DNA from 4 places in the Branchiibius cervicis genome. Region 3 is predicted to be linked to each of the others. Evidence: riboswitches for the same ligand, from Rfam matches in the RefSeq annotation. Region 3 holds a riboswitch; each other region holds the start of a gene.

Region 1 (4,254 bases), 2.1 Mb from region 3:
GCCGACCAGCTTGCCTTCTTGGCTTCGGTGTTGTTCCAGTACGGCACCTCCATGACCTTGACGTAGGACTCCAGCCAGTCGGCGATCTTGTCCTTGGGTGCGAAGACCGGCCAGTTGTCCGGGAACTTCAGGTACGGCAGGTGGTCGTACCAGACCGGGTCGTGCAGGCACAGCGACTTGTAGCGACCGCGCCACTGGTCACCGGGCCGGGGGTGCTTGTCGATGACCAGCGCCGGCACCTCCAACTGCCGCAACCGGGCGCCGAGGGCGATACCGCCCTGTCCGCCGCCGATGATCAGCACGTAGGGCTGGGTGGTCGAACCCAGCGACTCGGCCTCCTCCTGGCGACGCTCGGCCCAGCTCTTGCGATCGCGCGTGGCGCCGTGCTCAGCACCCTTGGGGCGCCGTACGCCGCGTGGTTCCTCGTGACCCTTGAGCTCCCGCAGGGCGGTGAGCAGCGTCCACGCCCTGTCCTCGCCCTCCTCCTCGGTCAGCCGGACCAGGCCCTGCCCGCGCCCGATCCCGGTCTCGAAGGTGAACCAGGCCGTCACGACACCGTCGTCCTCGGTGGCGGGCTCGCTGGTCCGGAACGTGCCCGGGTCGGTGCGGTCGAGCGTCTGGGTGAGCAGGTCGGTGACCCCGCTGCGACCCTCGACGGTCACGATGTTCCAGGTGAAGGACACGAGATCTCGCCAGTAGCTGTCGGTAGCGAAGAGCGCGGCCGCCGCCGCGATGTCCCGCTGGCGCAAGGCGGTCTCGAAAGAGTTCAACCAGGTCTCGGCGCGGGTTTGCGCATCGGTCGCCGTTGCGGCGGGCGAATCGGCAATCTGCGTCATGTGCTCTCAACTCCTCGATGTCGTACGGTGTGATCTACAGCACACCGCGCCGGGGTCCGGGGCGGAACCGTTGCACCACGTTGCATGCGGCGAAAGTGGGATGTGATGACCTCAGCGGCGGCGGTCGCACCCGGTGTCGATCTCGGGCTGCGCGCGCGGCAGTTGGTCCGCCTGCACGACGCCGTGATGTCCGGCTCCCGTTCGCTGGAGGAGCCCCGACCGGTCGTTGCTCGCTCCTGGGCCCGGATGAAGTCGCTGGGCCTGGATCCGGACCGGCCGCTGCACCGCGACATCCTGCCCATCGACCAGGTCGAGGCCCGGCGGGCCGAGAGCGCGCTGGCGCTGGTCGCCGACCGGATCCGCGCCGTGTTGACCAGGGTTGCTGACGCTTCCCTGTTCATCGTGGTCATCACCGACCGGGACGGCGTCATCTTGTGGCGGGAGGGGTCGCCGGCCATTCTGCGACAGGCGGATTCGCTGGGATTCGCGCTCGGCGCGCACTGGTCGGAGACCTACGTCGGCACCAACGCCATCGGCACCGCGCTGGCCGAGCAAGCGCCGGTCCAACTGTTCTCCGCCGAACACTTCGAGCACCGCCAGCACCCGTGGTACTGCACCGCGGCACCGGTCCACGATCCGCGGGACGGCTCATTGCTCGGAATCGTCGACGTGAGCGGTCCGGCGATGACCATGCACCCCGCGCTCGTCGCGCTGGTCGACAGTGCCGTGCAGCTGGCCCAGGGCGCGCTCTGGCAGCACCACGAGCAGCAGCTGCGACGCCTTCGGGAACGCGCCAGCCACCTGATCGCCACGGCCGGCAGCCCGCTGCTGCTGGTCGACGACCACGGTTGGGTGGCCCACCGCGAAGGAGTGAGTGTCCGCGACCGCATCGCGGCACCGCGGGCCGACCGGCCGCTGGCCGTCCCCGGCCTGGGCATGTGCCTGCCCGAGCGCGTGGGCGACGGATGGCTGGTGCGGCCGGCTCCCGAGCCGCGGCGACTGTCGGCCCGGCTCGGCCGCGACGACACGCTGCATCTGGCGGGCGGCGCCGAAGACCAGCCGTGGACCGTGCCGCTGAGCCGCCGCCACGCCCAGATCCTGCGCCTGCTGGCCGCCGCGCCGCGGGGCATGACCGCTGCGGCCTTGAGCACCCGGCTCTACGGCGACGGCGAGCACGAAGTGGCCGTCCGGGCCGAGATCAGCCGGTTACGACGCGCCGCGGGGGCGCTCGTCGAGGCAGCGCCGTACCGCATTGCGGACGGCATCGACGTGGTGTGCGACTGAACGCGCCTGCACTGCTACAGTTTTTGACCAGGTCAAGAGTCTCAGTCGTAAGCCCCGGCTGACTGAGCGGCAACCCTCCTCCGCGGTGGGGTGCTCCGGGTGACGACCCGGCCGGATCGCAACAGCGTGACGGCAAGCGCGGACCAGTCCTCCGCTCGCCACCTTCGGCGTGCTCGCTGGTCCCTTGGACCGACGAGGAGTATCGCCATGAGCACCGTCACGAGCATCACCTGTACGCCGAGCAACGGCTTCACCGAGCCGGCACCCGCCGCCACCCCCAGCCCCGAGCACCCCAGCGCTCGCCGGCTGAGCATCGTGACGGATCTACCGCGTCGCGGTCGCGGCAGTGTGACCGCGGCCGGCCTGCCCCGCACCGTGGCCCACGAGATCGGCGTACCCACGGTGCACCGCACGGTCGTGGACATCGCCAACTTCGACCACGGCGCGACCACCCCCGCATTGGTGGCCGTGACGCAGGCGGTGGACAAGGTCAACCCCACCTACGGCTCGGTGCACCGCGGCGCGGGTTACGCCAGCCGCCTCACGACCGGCTGGTTCGAGCAAGCCCGCGCCGAGGTCGGCCGGTTCGTCGGTGCCCGATCCGGTGATGAGGTGATCTTCACCCGCAACACCACTGACGCGTTGCGGCTGCTCGCTCACGCGTTGCCCCAGGACGCGCTGGTCTTCGCCTGGCAGTCCGCGCACCACGCGGCGCTGCTGCCCTGGCCGGCCGGGCGTACGACGTCGTTGCGGGTGCCACGCAGCACGGCCGACGCCGCCGACCTGCTGCGCACCGCACTGGCAGCCGCCGACCCCCGGGCGCCCAAGCTGGTGGTGCTCACCGGTGCGTGCAACGTCACCGGTGAGGTGTGGCCGGTGCGCGAACTATCCTCTGTTGCAGCCGAGTTCGGCGCCCGAGTGGTTGTCGACGGGGCGCAGCTGGTACCCCACCGAGCCGTGGACCTGGACGAGCTGGGCGCGGACTGGATCGCATTCTCCGGGCACAAGATGTACGCCCCCTTCGGCGCCGGAGCCCTCGTCGGTCGAGCCGACTGGTTGGACGTCGCCGAGCCGTACCTGCCTGCCGGCGGCGCCACGCACTCCGTGTCCGCCGACGGGATCTTGTGGCACAGCGGGCCTGCCCGCCACGAGGGGGAACCCCGAATGCCCTGGGCGCCATCGCCATGGCAGCTGCCTGCGCCACGCTGGCCGAGCACCGAGAAACCATCGAGCGGTACGAGGACGCCCTGGGCAGCCGACTGCGGGCGGGTCTGGCCCAGATCCCCGGGGTCACGATCGTTTCGGCGCTGGGGCAGGACCGTCCGAACGTCGGCGTCGTCACGTTCACCGTGGATGGGTGGGACAGTTCGCTTGTCTCACAAGTGCTTTCGGACGAGGACGGCATCGCCGTCCGCGACGGGCGCTTCTGTGCGCACCTGTTGTGCGACGCCGTGGTCGGACAGAACACCACTGCCGTGCGGGCCAGTCTCGGCCTGGCGACCACCGTGGATCACGTCGACCGGTTGATCGCCGGCGTACGTCGCCTGGTCACCTCCGGCTCGGCACTGCCCTACCGGCACGTGGCGGGTCAGGGGTGGGAAGCGGTCGGCGACCCGCGCGACCTGAGCCAGCCGCGTCCCTGGTAAGCACGCCTGCCGCGCTCCGTCCAGCAACGCTCCCTGGACTTTTGGATCTCTTTTCACCCGGCGAGGCCTCCGGCGGGTGAAACGCGATCCAAAAGTCCGGCAGGCAAACGTCTTGCCGCGTACCTCATTCGCGATATATCGTGACGTCGGTAACGCGATATATCGTGATGGGAGAGGTAGATGCAGGCCTGGGAGATCCGTGAGCCGCAAACGCTGGAGATCGGCGAGGAGAAACCGGCCACCGTCCGCACGGTGTCGGTGTCCATCGTCGGCGGTCAGGTGGACGTCGTCACCCACGGGGACGCGGACGGCGCCACGCTGGAAGTTCATGAGCTGCGCGGACGACCCCTGCAGGTCACCTGGGACGGCAACACCTTGAAGGTCACCCACCTCAAGGTCGAGGGCGAGAACATCTGGGAGACCCTCAAACGGCTCGGCTCGTCGTCGGCGCAGGACCGGGCACGCATCTCCATCGCGGTTCCCGAGGG
Region 2 (4,254 bases), 380 kb from region 3:
CCGCGCCCACACATGCGGTGAGGACCCAGCCGACGGCGATCGCGCCGCACCAGATGATGATCGCCATCGCGACGCCGATCGGTCCGAAACCGTTCCACCCCTCCAGCAGGGATGGCGCGAACAGCCGCTCCACCAGCGGCAGAATGACGCCGTCGATGGTCAGACCGGCGAAACCGGCCGTCACCAGGAACCGTGCGCCCCGGCCGCCCTCACGCACCAGAAGGGCAGGGGTCACCGTCCAGAACACCCAGAGCGGGATCAACGACACCAGATACAGCGGAATCGCCACGGAGAGTGGGTGATCACCACCGAACGCGACGACGTCGTGGATCGCGAGGGTGACCAGGTAGGCGACGAACCACAGCGTCCCGCGGCCCACGCGCTGCCAGAAGGTCAACGGCTCGCGGCGCCAAGCGGCCGCAAAGATTCCGGCCACCTGGGACGTCATCGGAATCCCCCACACCAGGAACCCGGCGAGACCGACCACGGTCCAGGACGAACGCAACGCATCGGCTGCACCGAACGCCTCGCGCACCGTTTGCCCGAGGGATCCGCTCAGCCCGAGCTGACGCTGGAAGAGCACGCCGACGCTGATGTTGGCGGCGAACCCGCTGAAGTATCCGAAGCCCAGGATGACCAACGGGAGGACTGTCGTGAACAGCGTGAGTGAGAGCAGGCCGGCCTGCGTGCCGCCGTCGATGTCCTGGAACCGGCGTACCACTGCCGGCACAAAGGCAGTCGCCCGTCGTTCCTGCAGCCGCTGGTATTGCGCACCCAATCCGAGGCGCTCTGCCGCCGCCCGCGCAGTGTCGTGCGATTCCTCATCCATGGCGTCACTGAACCTATCCGTACGCAGGCACCGATGGGCGTCGTCGCGGCCCGACCGGCGCCCGAGCGGGACTGGCACGATGGACTCATGAGGCCCTATGCGGAGCTCATCGCCGAGGCCGAGGCCGCCGACGTCGCCGGATGGGGATTCGAGTGGCTGGCCGGTCGGGCCACGGAGGAACGGCCCCCTGGGGGTACGCCCACCTGGTGGCCGGCCGGCTGGCGAAGGCGCGGCGCGCCCTGGACATCGACACCGGTGGCGGGGAGGTCATCGCTGAAGCCCCCGTGCTCCCTGCGGCCATGACGGTCACCGAGTCGTGGCCGCCCAACGCCGACCGGGCGCGGACGCGGCTGGCGGGACGCGGCGTCCGTGTGGTGCAGACCGATCCAGGTGCTCCGTTGCCGTTCGCGGATCGATCCTTCGATCTGGTCACCTCCCGGCACCCGGTGCAGCCGGACTGGACCGAGATCGGCCGGGTGTTGGAGCCGGAGGGGCACTACGTCGCACAGCACGTCGGTCCGGCGTCGGCGTTCGAGTTGATCGAGTACTTTCTCGGCGCGCAGCCCGAAGCACGCGCGGCGCGGGATCCGAGAACCGAAGCGGCAGAGGCGAGGAGCGCTGGGCTGACGGTCGTTGATCTGCGTACGGCGCGCTGCCGGATGGAGTTCTACGACGTGGGTGCCGTGGTGTGGACGCTACGCAAATGCGTGTGGTGGGTGCCGGATTTCACCGTGGAGCGTTACGACCTGCAGCTACGTGAACTGGATGCCCGGATGCGGCGGGGCGAGCCGTTCGTCGCGCACTCGACGAGGCATCTGATCGACGCCCGCCGCTAGCTACTCGGTCGCGGCTTCCGGCGCCGACCCGGCCAGCCGCTGCTGAACCCGCTGGTCTACCAACGCATCCAGCTTCTTCTGCGACAGGGCGCGATGCAGTGGCAGCCCCAGCCCGAGACCGATCAGCACCCCGGCACCGAGGGCGATCCCGCTGATGATCAGCATCTTGGGCCGCGGGTCGTGCAGCGTCTCCTTCGTGCCACCGCCCTGGTAGCGGGTCGCGATTTCCCAGACGACCTTCATGTCGACGCTGACCGCCATGAACAGCATCACGGCGCCGACGATGAGCGCGATCAGGCCGAGCGCCAGAAGGGTCAGCTTGAGCTTCTTCATAGGCAAACCGTATTGCACCCGAGCCGCTAAGAGCCTGAGATGAGTGGTCCGAACAGAAGTGGACAAGCCGACCGCACATCCCCTACTTTCAAAGTAGGCATTGAGCGTCAGCGACAAGCCCTGGCTGGCTGACCGGCAACCCTCCTACCGCGGTGGGGTGCTCCAGGTGAAAGCCCGGCCCGATCGGATCCCCGGCGGGCAAGCGTGAGAGCCACCCCGAGGGAGCAGCCATGAGCAACGCCGTCATCCACAGCACCGACTTCGCCTCCGAATGGCAGCGCTGGCACGACCACCACGAGCAGGTCCGGTCCGACCGGCACGGCTTCCTGGCGGTCACCGGTCTGCACTTCCTGACCGACCAACCCCAGCGATTCGAGCGGGCCCCCGGACAGTGGTGGGCAGACGACCGCGGCATCCACGTCCGTCTGGACGACGGCGAGGCGCTGACCAAGGACGGCGAGCGCCTCGAAGGTACCGTCGACTTCGGAGTCATCCCCGAACGTGCCGGTGTGACAGTGGGATTCGGCGACGGTGTCATCGAGATCGCCAAGCGCGGTGGCGAGGACATCATCCGTCCGCGGCACCCCGACCACGAGATCCTGACCGCGTACCAAGGCACACCCGCCTTCGCCCCCGACCCGTCCTGGGTCGTCGAAGGCCGCTACACGGCGTACGACGAGCCGGTCCCCACCACGGTCGGCGCCGCGGTCGACGGTCTGCAACACGTCTACGACGCACCCGGCGAGATCCACTTCACCAAGGACGGGCAGGACCTGACCCTCGTGGCGTTCCCCGGGCACGGGGACGATCTGCTGGTGCTGCTGCGCGATGCGACCAGTGGGGTCAGCACGTACGCCGCGAACCGGGCCCTGTCGGTCCCCGCGCCGGACGCCGAGGGCCGGGTCACGCTCGACTTCAACCGCGCGATCAACCTGCCGTGCGCCTATACGCCGTACGCCACCTGTCCGCTCCCGCCGTCGCGCAACCGGTTGCCGATTGCGGTCGAGGCTGGCGAAAAGACGCCCGCCTGATCGCTTAGGCCGGGGGGATGTCCACCTGCGACCACCAACGCACCGCAGTGCGCTCCAACGGAGCCAGGCCGGTCTCCTGGGACAGTTCCTCCAGGCCCGGGTGGGCCGACATCCCTGCGGCATAGAGCAGTCGTCGCCGCTCGACGTTGGGCGCGCGCATCTCCGCACCCAGGTCGATGTCGGGCGGGAATGCGCGGTTGTGTGCCAACGGCACCAGCAATCTGGCCCGCTGGTCCGGATCGGCCTGTCGGTAGGTGTCGCCGAGGGAACCCGCGTCGTAGCGCTGGCAGGAGTTCAGTGTCACCTGGGCGCCGGGCAGATCCTGGTCGTGATGCTCCAGATGGTGCGACAGCGCGTCGGCGAACGGGCTGGAGGCCAGCACGATCGCACCCGTCAGGGGTGAGATCTCATCCGACAAGGCTTCGCGCAACCGGTAGATGAGCCCCTCGACCAGGGTGGCCGGCCGGTGCGGGCGCGTCTGCTCGAGCAGTTTCTCCGCGATGCGATCGCACCGGGCCCGCAGCACCCGGGTCTCCTCGGGGCTGCGGTCGGCCGCCGACCGCGCGGCGCGGTGCTCGAGCAGATCTCGTCGGGCCCGGTCCCCCAGCCGGGCCAGCAGGTGCGTCTGGGCGGGTCGCACCAGGAGGTTGAAGATCAACACCGCCGGCTCGTATCGCGACGATCCGGGTTGGCTGAGATCGGCAAGGAGTTGCTCGCCGAGACGGGCCCAGAAGGCCGGTGTGATCTGATCCTCGACGACCGCCAGTTCGATCGCTCCGCCGGCAAGGAGCAGCGCAACGCCCTCGAGCTTCTGGTAACTGTCCATCAGCACCTCGGCGGTGCGCGGATGGTGGGCCTTGGGCAACAGCTCCAAGGTGTCTCCGATGACGGAGTACCCGCAGGCCGAGAGGTGTTCCTCGATTGCATCGCCCACCAGGTCGCGGGTGAACTCGTCCTTGGCCAACCGGATCAGGGCCCGCATCCGGAACTGGTATGCCGACCCGAGGGATACGGTCATCTCGGTCATCAGCCGGGAGATCAGGGCCTGGGTGTCGGCGCTGCGCAACACCAGTCCGCCGGCCGGTGCGGTCAGCAGGTGGCTGAGGCGGTGCCAGTCGGGGCCGTTGAGGCCGCTGTCCACCCGATCCAGCAGCGACCGGCGCTGCATCCGATCGATGTGCACCACCGCGCTGTCCTCCAGGTGCGCACCGATGATCCCCGGTGC
Region 3 (4,254 bases):
GCCTGTGCCGTGGCGGCGCGGACCGCGGTGGAGATGTTGTGCGCGTCCGCAGCGTCGGTCGGGGTGACGAACCCCAGATCCGCACTGCGGGCGAGCAATTCGTATCCGGTCTTCTGGTGCACCAGCAACGAGACCAGTGGCTGACCCTGCGGCGGGCGCGGGGTGATCGAGGGTCCGCGCACACTGAACTGCGCACCCTCGAAGTCGATGTAGTGCAACTTCTCTCGGTCCACGAACCGGCCGGTGGCGACGTCACGGATCTCCGCGTCGTCCTCCCAGCTGTCCCAGAGGCGCCGCAACACCTCGATGTAGTCCTCGACCTCGCCGAAGAGGGCGCGGGTCAAGGAGGCAGGCACACCCTCGCTGGGAAGTTCCGGCGCCGGTCGACGTCCGACATTGCCGTATTCGTCCGCACTCACGCTCGAACGCACCCGTACCCCGGCGCGCCCGGTGCTGACGAAATCCAAGGTCGCGATGGCCTTGGAGACATGGAACGGCTCGGTATGCGGCGCCACCACCGTCGGCAACAGCCCGATGCGGGAGGTGGTCGGCGCCACCCGTGCCGCGACCAGATTCGCATCGAGGCGGCCGCGGACCCGGTCGGTACGGTCGCCTGCGGCTTGGTGGTGATCGATCTGCTGACTGAAACCGTCCTCGATCGTCACCAGGTCCAGCAGACCGCGTTCAGCCTGCTGCACCAGATCGGTCCAGTACCGAGCGGTGAACAACTCCCCCGGCCGGGCATCGGCCTCGCGCCATGCAGCGGGGTGCCAGCCGGCGCCGTCGAGGGCCACGGCTAGATGGAGATCGGACATGGTGGTTACCCATCTCGTCAGGTGCATTGCAACGGAAGTCGCCGTGCACATCGCGCTTGCACCTCCGGTCGGAGATGCCGGGTCATCACCTGGAGCACCCCACCGCGCAGGAGGGTTGCTGGTCAGCAAGCCAGGGCTTGTCGCTGACGCTCATAACCGAAAGTGAGGCTAGAGCAAACGAATCGTGATGTCTAATCCCTACTCCGGAAGTGGGTAATTAGGACCCTGACTCCACCCCGGGCAGGTTTGGAAGATCCCAGGCCACGCGGGGCCTCGCGAATCAGCGGGGCAGCCAGGCGTCCTCGACGTCGTTGAGCCGACGCACCTTCGCAGGCAGGGAGCCGGTGAGCAACTGCTGCACCGATACCTCGTCCAGAACCTGTCGCAGGCTGGACCGAACGGCCACCCACAGGTCGGGCAGGTGGGCGGCCACCCCGCCGTACGTCGTCTCATGCGGCCGCAGGCCGCACCTCGGCGAGGGGACCGTCGACGGCCCGCAGGATGTCGCCGATCGCGATCTCGGACGCGGGTCGGGCCAGGGTGTAGCCCCCGGCGCAGCCCCGTTGGGTGCGCACGATTCCGGCCCGGCGAAGATCGCCCAGGATGGCCTCGACGAACTTACGCGGCATGCCCTGGTCCTCGACGATCGCGTCGATCGTCAGCAAATCGGGTGCGCGGGCCGCCATCTCCAGAGCTGCACGCACGGCGTAGTCGCTTTTCGCCGAGATCTGCACGGCCATCCTCCGTCGACGCAAGGTTCTGCGGTCAGTTTAATCGTCCCCGCTAACACCCATCGGATCAGTAGGCATTTGCCATGCCGGGATGTTTGGCCTAACCTCACTTTCGGTTATGAGCGTCAGCGACAAGCCCTGGCTTGCTGACCGGCAACCCTCCGCAGCGGTGGGGTGCCCCAGGTGACGACCCGGTGAGCCAACCCGGCCCACAAGCGCATGCCATCGCAGCGGCTGAGTGCCGAATGCGATTGATCTGGAAGGTTATTCACACAATGACCCTGCTCGACGCCCGGGCTTCGGCCGACGCGGCGCAGACCTCCCCGCCGCGGCCGACGACCCGTTACGCACCGCGCGCCTTGTCTCCGCACCGAGACCCGGTCGCTGGTTGGCGGCCGCGGCGGTCCTCGTCCTCGTGGCGATGTTCGTCAACACATTGATCACCAACCAACGGTTCCAGTGGGGCATCGTCGCGCAGTACTTCACCGCGCCCTCCATCCTGCGCGGGCTCGGCCTGACGCTGGCGCTCTCGGCGTCGGTGTTCGTCGTCGGGTACCTCTTCGGGATCGCCCTGGCCGCGATGCGCCTGTCCAGCAACCCGATCCTGCGCAGCGTGAGTTTCACCTTCGTCTGGATCGTGCGGTCGGTGCCGGCCCTCGTCCAGGTGCTCTTCTGGTTCCAACTCGCCTCGCTCTACCCACGGTTGTCGATCGGCATCCCGTTCGGCCCGGAGTTCGCGTCAGTGCAGACCGCCAACCTGTTCTCGGGGATCATCGCCGCGTTCATAGCTCTCACTCTCGACGTGGCGGCCTTCTCCGCCGAGGTCGTGCGGGGTGGGTTGCTGTCGGTCGACCGCGGCCAGACCGAGGCTGCCGAGGCACTGGGCCTGTCCCGCCGCCGGATCTTCCGGCGGATCGTGCTGCCCCAAGCGATGCCGGCCATCATCCCGGCCAGCGGCAACCTCGCCAACGGCATGGTGAAGGCCACGGCCATCGTCAGCATCATCGCGGTGCAGGACCTGCTCTACTCGGCGCAGTTGATCTACAACGACAACTTCCAGGTCGTCCCGCTGCTCATCGTCGCAACGCTCTGGTACGTCATCATCACCACCGCGTTGTCGGTGCTCCAGTACGTCGTCGAGCGGCACTACAACCGCAGCCACCGCCGCGACGTGCGAACGCTGCGCCAGGTGGTGCGCGCGGGCCTGCCGCTGCTGCCCTACCGCAGCAAGGGTGCTCGCATCGACGCGGGAGTGGGCGCATGACCGCCGTTGCGAGGACTGAGCGGCTGCGCGAAGTGGGCGAGCCCCTGCTGCGAATCCGTGGCCTGCGCAAGGCCTTCGGACTCCAGACCGTGCTGGAGGACGTCGATCTGGACGTGCACACCGGCGAGGTCACCGTGCTGATCGGCCGCTCGGGATCGGGCAAGTCGACCCTGCTGCGCTGCATCAACCACCTGGAGAAGCCGGACAGTGGCTACGTCGAGATCGACGGCCGGATCATCGGCTACCGCGAGCACCGCGGCCGGCTGGTCGAGCGGCACCAGCGGGAGATCACCCGTCAGCGCGCCGACCTTGGGATGGTCTTCCAGCAGTTCAATCTCTTCGGGCACCTGACCGTGCTGGAGAACCTCATCGAGGCGCCAGTGGCCGTGCGCGGCGTGTCACGCACCGATGCCTCGCGTACGGCGTCCGAGCTGCTCGCGCGGGTAGGCCTCGCCGGTCGTGAGAATTCCTACCCGTCCCAACTGTCCGGCGGTCAGCAGCAGCGGGTCGCCATCGCTCGCGCGCTCGCGATGCGCCCGCGGCTGCTGCTCTTCGATGAGCCCACCAGCGCTCTCGACCCGGAACTGGTCGGCGAGGTCCTCGCGGTGATCCGCGACCTTGCAGCGGATGGCATGACGATGATCATCGTGACCCACGAGATGGCCTTCGCCCGCGAGGTGGCCGACACCGTGGTCTTCCTCGACGGCGGTCACATTGCCGAAAAAGGTTCTCCTGCACAGGTTCTCGATGATCCGCAGGATCCGGGGACCCGGGCCTTCCTCTCCGCGGTGCTCTAGCCCTCCCCCGCCGTACCCGCACTCACGACTCTCTCCCACGGTTTGGCGGTCGTTGCACCGCTGTGCCTGCGCAACAGGTGCAACGCCTACCAAACCTGATCCGCCCCCTCGAAAGGAACCACCACTATGTCCACACGCCCCCTTATCCCGGCCCTCGCCGTACTCGCTCTTGGCCTCGCCGGCTGCTCCTCCGCCGGTGAGGCGGCCACCACGGCGACCCAGCCCACCGCTGACCTGGTCAGCGCGGTCAAGGTCGACGACGCTGCCCGCAAGCTGCTGCCTCAGACGGTTCAGAAGTCCGACGTCATCACCCTCGGCACCACCCAAGCGGTCGGCACCGCGGGCCTGCCGCACGCCGGCGTTGACAGCACTGGCAAAGAGATCGGCCTGTCGATCGATCTGCGCAACGCCGTCGCCAAGAAGCTCGGCATCTCCTTCAAGGAGGAGTTCGGGACCTTCGCCTCGATCATCCCGGGCGTGCAGAACGGCAAGTACCAGGCGGGGCAGGCCAACTTCGGCGTCACGAAGGAGCGCAGCAAGGTCGTCGACTTCGCGACCTACCTCAACGACGGCCAGGCGTTCCTGGGACGCAAGGACCTGAAGACCGACAAGGTTTCCGCGATCACCGACCTGTGCGGGCTGAAGCT
Region 4 (4,254 bases), 3.0 Mb from region 3:
GTGGACTGCGTCTGTCGCACCTGGTAGGCGGCGCCCGGATTGGGGCCGAAGTAGGCGTCGATCTTGCCGGCCGCCAGTGCCACGAACGTGTCGTTGTTGCTCGGGAAGTACTTCACCTGAAGATCCTTGCCCTCACCCTGCAGCTTCTTCTTCCACTCCAACAGGATCCGCTCCTGGTTGGTACCCGAGCCGACGGCAACCGTTTTGCCGGCAAGGCTCTGGTAGTCGGAGAAGTTCCACGAATCGGTCTTCGGCACCACGAACGCCAGGTTGTCCTGGCGATAGCTGGCGAAGTCGTACTTGCGCTTGCGCTCTTCGGTGTCGGTGATGTTGGAGACACCGACCTCGGTCTTACCGCTGTCGATCCCGACGAAGAGGTTCTCCCAGGTGGAGTTCTTGATGTCCGGCTCGAGCCCGAACACGGCGGCGACCAGACGGCCCAGGTCCGGCTCCGAACCGGTGAGCGTCTGCTGGTCGTCGCCGACGAAGGCCAACGGTGGGAACCCGGCCGGTAGTGCGCCGATGCCGATGACCAGCTTTCCGCCGTCCAGGACGCCCTGAGGCAGGGTGTTTCGAATCGCGTCAACCTGAGCCACCGTTACTTTCGCCGGTACGGCCGCTCCGTTGGAGTGCTGGCCCAGGGTGAGTTCGGTCTTGCCGTCTTTGCTCCTGGACTCAGCGGCGTCGGAGGAGGAGCAGGCCGTGGCGAAGCTCGCGAGGCCAAGGGCAGCGGCGCCACCGACGACCCCGCGCAGCAGGGTGCGGCGATCGGGCTGGGAACGATAGGTCATGACGTTTCCTTTCGGGAATGGTTCGTGGACCGGCCTGTTGACGACAGGGCCGGGTGAGACTGCGCTGCGGAATTGCTAGAGGACCGCGGACAAGAAGGCGCGGGTCCGCTCATGCGCCGGGTTGTCCAGTACCTCGACCGGTGGCCCCTGCTCCAAGAGGACCCCCTGGTCGAGGAAGACGATGCGGTCCGCGACTTCACGGGCGAAACCGATTTCGTGCGTGACGATCACCAGGGTGCGACCGCTGCGCGCGAGATCCTGATCACCGCGAGCACCTCACCGACCAGCTCCGGATCCAGAGCCGAGGTGGGCTCGTCGAAGAGGATCACGCCCGGATCGAGAGCTAGCGCCCGGGCAATCGCGACCCGCTGTTGCTGACCTCCGGACAGTTGCCGTGGGTAGGCATCTTCCTTCTGCGCCAAACCGACCTGGGCGAGGAGTTCGGCAGCTCGCCGCCGAGCTGTCGGCCCATCCGTGTGACCGGTGGCGACGGGTGCCGCGGCGACGTTCTCCAGCACCGTCAGGTGCGGGAAGAGATTGAAGGACTGGAAGACGAAGCCGATCTGTGCACGTTGCTTCAGGATCTCGCGCTCACTGAGTTCCTTCAGATCAGAACCGTGTTCGCGGACGCCAATGAGCTCGTCGCCGACCTGCACATAGCCCAGGTCCGGCTTCTCGAGGTGGTTGATCGTACGCAGCAACGTCGACTTTCCGGATCCCGACGGGCCGATGATCACGACGACCTCGCCCGGCCGCACGGTCAACTGCACGTCGTCGAGAACGGCGTTGTCGGCGTACCTCTTGGTCACGTTGTGGACGTGGATTGCGGCGGAGGTGACCGGCGCGGCGCTCATGCCGTCACCTGCTTGCGACCGATGACGGCGCGCAGCCGTTGCAGCGGCGTCGGCGGCAACGTCCGCACTGCCCCGCGGGCGTAGTGCCGCTCGACGTAGAACTGCACCACGGACAGAGCACTGGTGAGGATCACATACCAGACGGTTGCTACCAGCAGCAGCGGGATGATGTCGCCGGGATAGGTGCTGCCCAGCGTCTGCACCTGCCCGAAGAGGTCGAGTAGCGAGACGTAGAAGACCAGCGAGCTCGCTTTGATGAGCCCGATCAACTGATTGACGAAGTTCGGCACGATCGAGCGAAGCGCCTGCGGCAGAACGATTCTGCGGAACTGGTACCTCTTGGGCAGACCCAGCGCGGCAGCCGCCTCGTGCTGGCCCTGGTCGACCGACAGGATGCCGGCGCGCACGACCTCCGAGCCGTAGGCGGCTTCCGCCAGGGACAGACCGATGATCGCCAACGCGATGTCGGTGGCCAGCCGCGATTCGTCGAAGCGGACGAACTCCGGCCCGAAGGGCACCCCGAGACTGATGGTCTTGTACAGAGCGCCGAAGTTGACCAGGAACAGCAGGATCACGATCAACGGGATCGACCGGAACAACCAGGTGTAGGCCCAACTGGCCGCCCGCAGCAACGGATTGCTGGACAGACGAGCGACTGCCAGAACGAGCGCTCCGATGAAACCAAGCACCGCCGCTGCGGCCGTCACTTTCAACGTGATCCAAAGTCCCTGCAGGACAACGGGTCTGGTGAACCAGTAGCCGAAACGATCCCATTGGAAGAACGGGTTGGTGATCAGCGCGTTGATCGCCATCGCTGCCAGGACGGCGACACCGGCGGCGGCCACCCAGCGCCACGGGTGCCGTTGCGGGATGACCCTGCGGGCAGTGCGGTCAGCAGAGGGGTCCGAAGCAACGTCGGCAACCTGCTCGACTGCGGCTTGTGCATAACCGGGAGGTGAGGACATGGACGACTCCAACGAGTTCGAAGGCCACGACGTGAGCCGACGACCTTCGTGACGCGGCCGAGGCTGCGTCACTGCGCTTGCCCGCGCGGGTTCGCTAACGGGCCGGGCTTTCACCTGGAGCACCCCACCGCGGAACGAGGGTTGCTGGTCGACCAGCCAGGGCTTGTCATCGACGCTCAATGCCTACCGGGAGAGTAGACATTGTTTCAGTGACCCGTCAACTCCACGTGCCGACGCCGTGCGGGATGATCGATCCGTGAGCGACTACGAAACCCTGGACTACAGCGTCGTGGACGGGATCTGCACGCTGACCCTCAACCGGCCCGAGCAACTGAACTCCTTCACCGTGACCATGGCGAACGAGTTGGTCGACGCCTTCACCCGCGCCAGCACGGACGACGACACCCGCGTCGTCGTGGTCACCGGCGCCGGGCGGGCCTTCTGCGCCGGTATGGATCTGACCAAGGAGGGCAACGTCTTCGGCCTCACGCCGGGGCTGGCGCCGACGGTGCAGGACCTGACCGAGCGCCTTGACGACCCCGAGATCTTCGAGGGTGTGCGCGATACCGGCGGGCGCGTTTCCCTGGCCATCTACGCCTGCACCAAGCCGGTGATCGCCGCGATCAACGGCGCCGCCGTGGGCATCGGGGCGACCATGACGCTGCCGATGGACATCCGCCTGGCCTCGACCAAAGCCCGGATCGGCTTCGTCTTCGGGCGCCTGGGCATCGTGCCCGAGGCCACCTCGTCGTGGTTCCTGCCGCGCATCGTGGGCATCTCCCGCGCCCTGGAATGGACGTACGCCGCGGACATCCTCTCCCCGACGAGGCCCTGGCGGGTGGCTTGGTCCGCTCACTGCACGAGCCTGACGAACTGTTGCCCGCGGCGTACGAACTGGCCCGCAAATTCATCGACGGTCGCTCGGCGGTCGGTATCGCGTTGACCCGGCAGATGATGTACCGCAACAGCGCCCAGCCGCACCCGATGGAAGCGCACCGGATCGACTCGCTGGCGATGTACTACACCAGCTTCGCCGACGGCCAGGAGGGCGTGCGAGCGTTCCTGGAGAAGCGCGACACCGAGTTCACCGGGCGCACGTCCAGCGACATGCCGCCGTTCTATCCCTGGCAGGAATGAGCCGGCCGGGCTAACGGCGTCGCGCGCGGAAGAAGTCGGTCAGGAGCTGGGCACATTCGTCCCGCCGGACCCCGCCGAGCGAGTCCACGCGGTGCGGGGATGGGTTCTGCTCGATGACATCCCAGGCGCTCCCGCACGCACCGGCCTTGGGATCCCAGGCGCCGAAGACGATGTGCGCGATCCGCGACTGCATGATCGCGCCCGCGCACATCAGACACGGCTCCAACGTGACCGCGATGGTGCAGTCGTCGAGGCGGTAATGGCCGAGGGTCGCCGCGGCCGCCCGGATGGCGACGATTTCGGCGTGCGCCAGCGGATCGGCGTCGGCGACACGGCGATTCGGACCGGCCCCGATGAGCCGACCGTGTGCGTCGACGATGACTGCGCCCACCGGCACGTCATCGGTGGGGAGGGCGACGCGCGCCTGGTCCAGAGCCAGACCCAGCCACTCGGCGTACGGCGACGAATCCACGGCTAAAGTCTCAGGCATGCGCGTCCTTGTCGCCA

The links. A riboswitch is a leader RNA that binds a small molecule or an ion and turns the genes downstream of it on or off. The one in region 3 is predicted to bind S-adenosylmethionine.
Region 1: it holds a riboswitch for S-adenosylmethionine, as region 3 does, so the genes downstream of both, ACFQBT_RS05810 (aminotransferase class V-fold PLP-dependent enzyme) here and ACFQBT_RS16600 (amino acid ABC transporter permease) in region 3, are expected to answer to the same signal.
Region 2: it holds a riboswitch for S-adenosylmethionine, as region 3 does, so the genes downstream of both, ACFQBT_RS18575 (DUF1684 domain-containing protein) here and ACFQBT_RS16600 (amino acid ABC transporter permease) in region 3, are expected to answer to the same signal.
Region 4: it holds a riboswitch for S-adenosylmethionine, as region 3 does, so the genes downstream of both, ACFQBT_RS01145 (amino acid ABC transporter permease) here and ACFQBT_RS16600 (amino acid ABC transporter permease) in region 3, are expected to answer to the same signal.

What each region holds. Positions count from the first base shown of each region.
Region 1 is NZ_JBHSWJ010000002.1:1,073,700-1,077,953, reverse strand. It holds gene ACFQBT_RS05820 (flavin-containing monooxygenase) at 1-836, opposite strand, end outside; gene ACFQBT_RS05815 (GAF domain-containing protein) at 942-2,120, shown strand; SAM riboswitch class IV at 2,151-2,265, shown strand; partial or broken gene ACFQBT_RS05810 (aminotransferase class V-fold PLP-dependent enzyme) at 2,328-3,218, shown strand; partial or broken gene ACFQBT_RS05805 (aminotransferase class V-fold PLP-dependent enzyme) at 3,305-3,586, shown strand; gene ACFQBT_RS05800 (hypothetical protein) at 3,626-3,766, shown strand; gene ACFQBT_RS05795 (DUF4097 family beta strand repeat-containing protein) at 3,947-4,254, shown strand, end outside.
Region 2 is NZ_JBHSWJ010000002.1:3,584,110-3,588,363, forward strand. It holds gene ACFQBT_RS18560 (hypothetical protein) at 1-829, opposite strand, end outside; gene ACFQBT_RS18565 (class I SAM-dependent methyltransferase) at 1,036-1,665, shown strand; gene ACFQBT_RS18570 (hypothetical protein) at 1,666-1,998, opposite strand; SAM riboswitch class IV at 2,095-2,209, shown strand; gene ACFQBT_RS18575 (DUF1684 domain-containing protein) at 2,229-3,029, shown strand; gene ACFQBT_RS18580 (hypothetical protein) at 3,034-4,254, opposite strand, start outside.
Region 3 is NZ_JBHSWJ010000002.1:3,203,822-3,208,075, forward strand. It holds gene ACFQBT_RS16585 (LLM class flavin-dependent oxidoreductase) at 1-815, opposite strand, end outside; SAM riboswitch class IV at 863-973, opposite strand; gene ACFQBT_RS16590 (hypothetical protein) at 1,096-1,248, opposite strand; gene ACFQBT_RS16595 (RrF2 family transcriptional regulator) at 1,265-1,555, opposite strand; SAM riboswitch class IV at 1,661-1,770, shown strand; gene ACFQBT_RS16600 (amino acid ABC transporter permease) at 1,968-2,810, shown strand; gene ACFQBT_RS16605 (amino acid ABC transporter ATP-binding protein) at 2,807-3,607, shown strand; gene ACFQBT_RS16610 (transporter substrate-binding domain-containing protein) at 3,734-4,254, shown strand, end outside.
Region 4 is NZ_JBHSWJ010000002.1:174,653-178,906, reverse strand. It holds gene ACFQBT_RS01155 (ABC transporter substrate-binding protein) at 1-791, opposite strand, end outside; partial or broken gene ACFQBT_RS01150 (amino acid ABC transporter ATP-binding protein) at 867-1,645, opposite strand; gene ACFQBT_RS01145 (amino acid ABC transporter permease) at 1,642-2,610, opposite strand; SAM riboswitch class IV at 2,679-2,794, opposite strand; gene ACFQBT_RS01140 (enoyl-CoA hydratase-related protein) at 2,867-3,553, shown strand; gene ACFQBT_RS01135 (Clp protease/crotonase-like domain-containing protein) at 3,550-3,747, shown strand; gene tadA (tRNA adenosine(34) deaminase TadA) at 3,758-4,237, opposite strand; gene upp (uracil phosphoribosyltransferase) at 4,236-4,254, shown strand, end outside.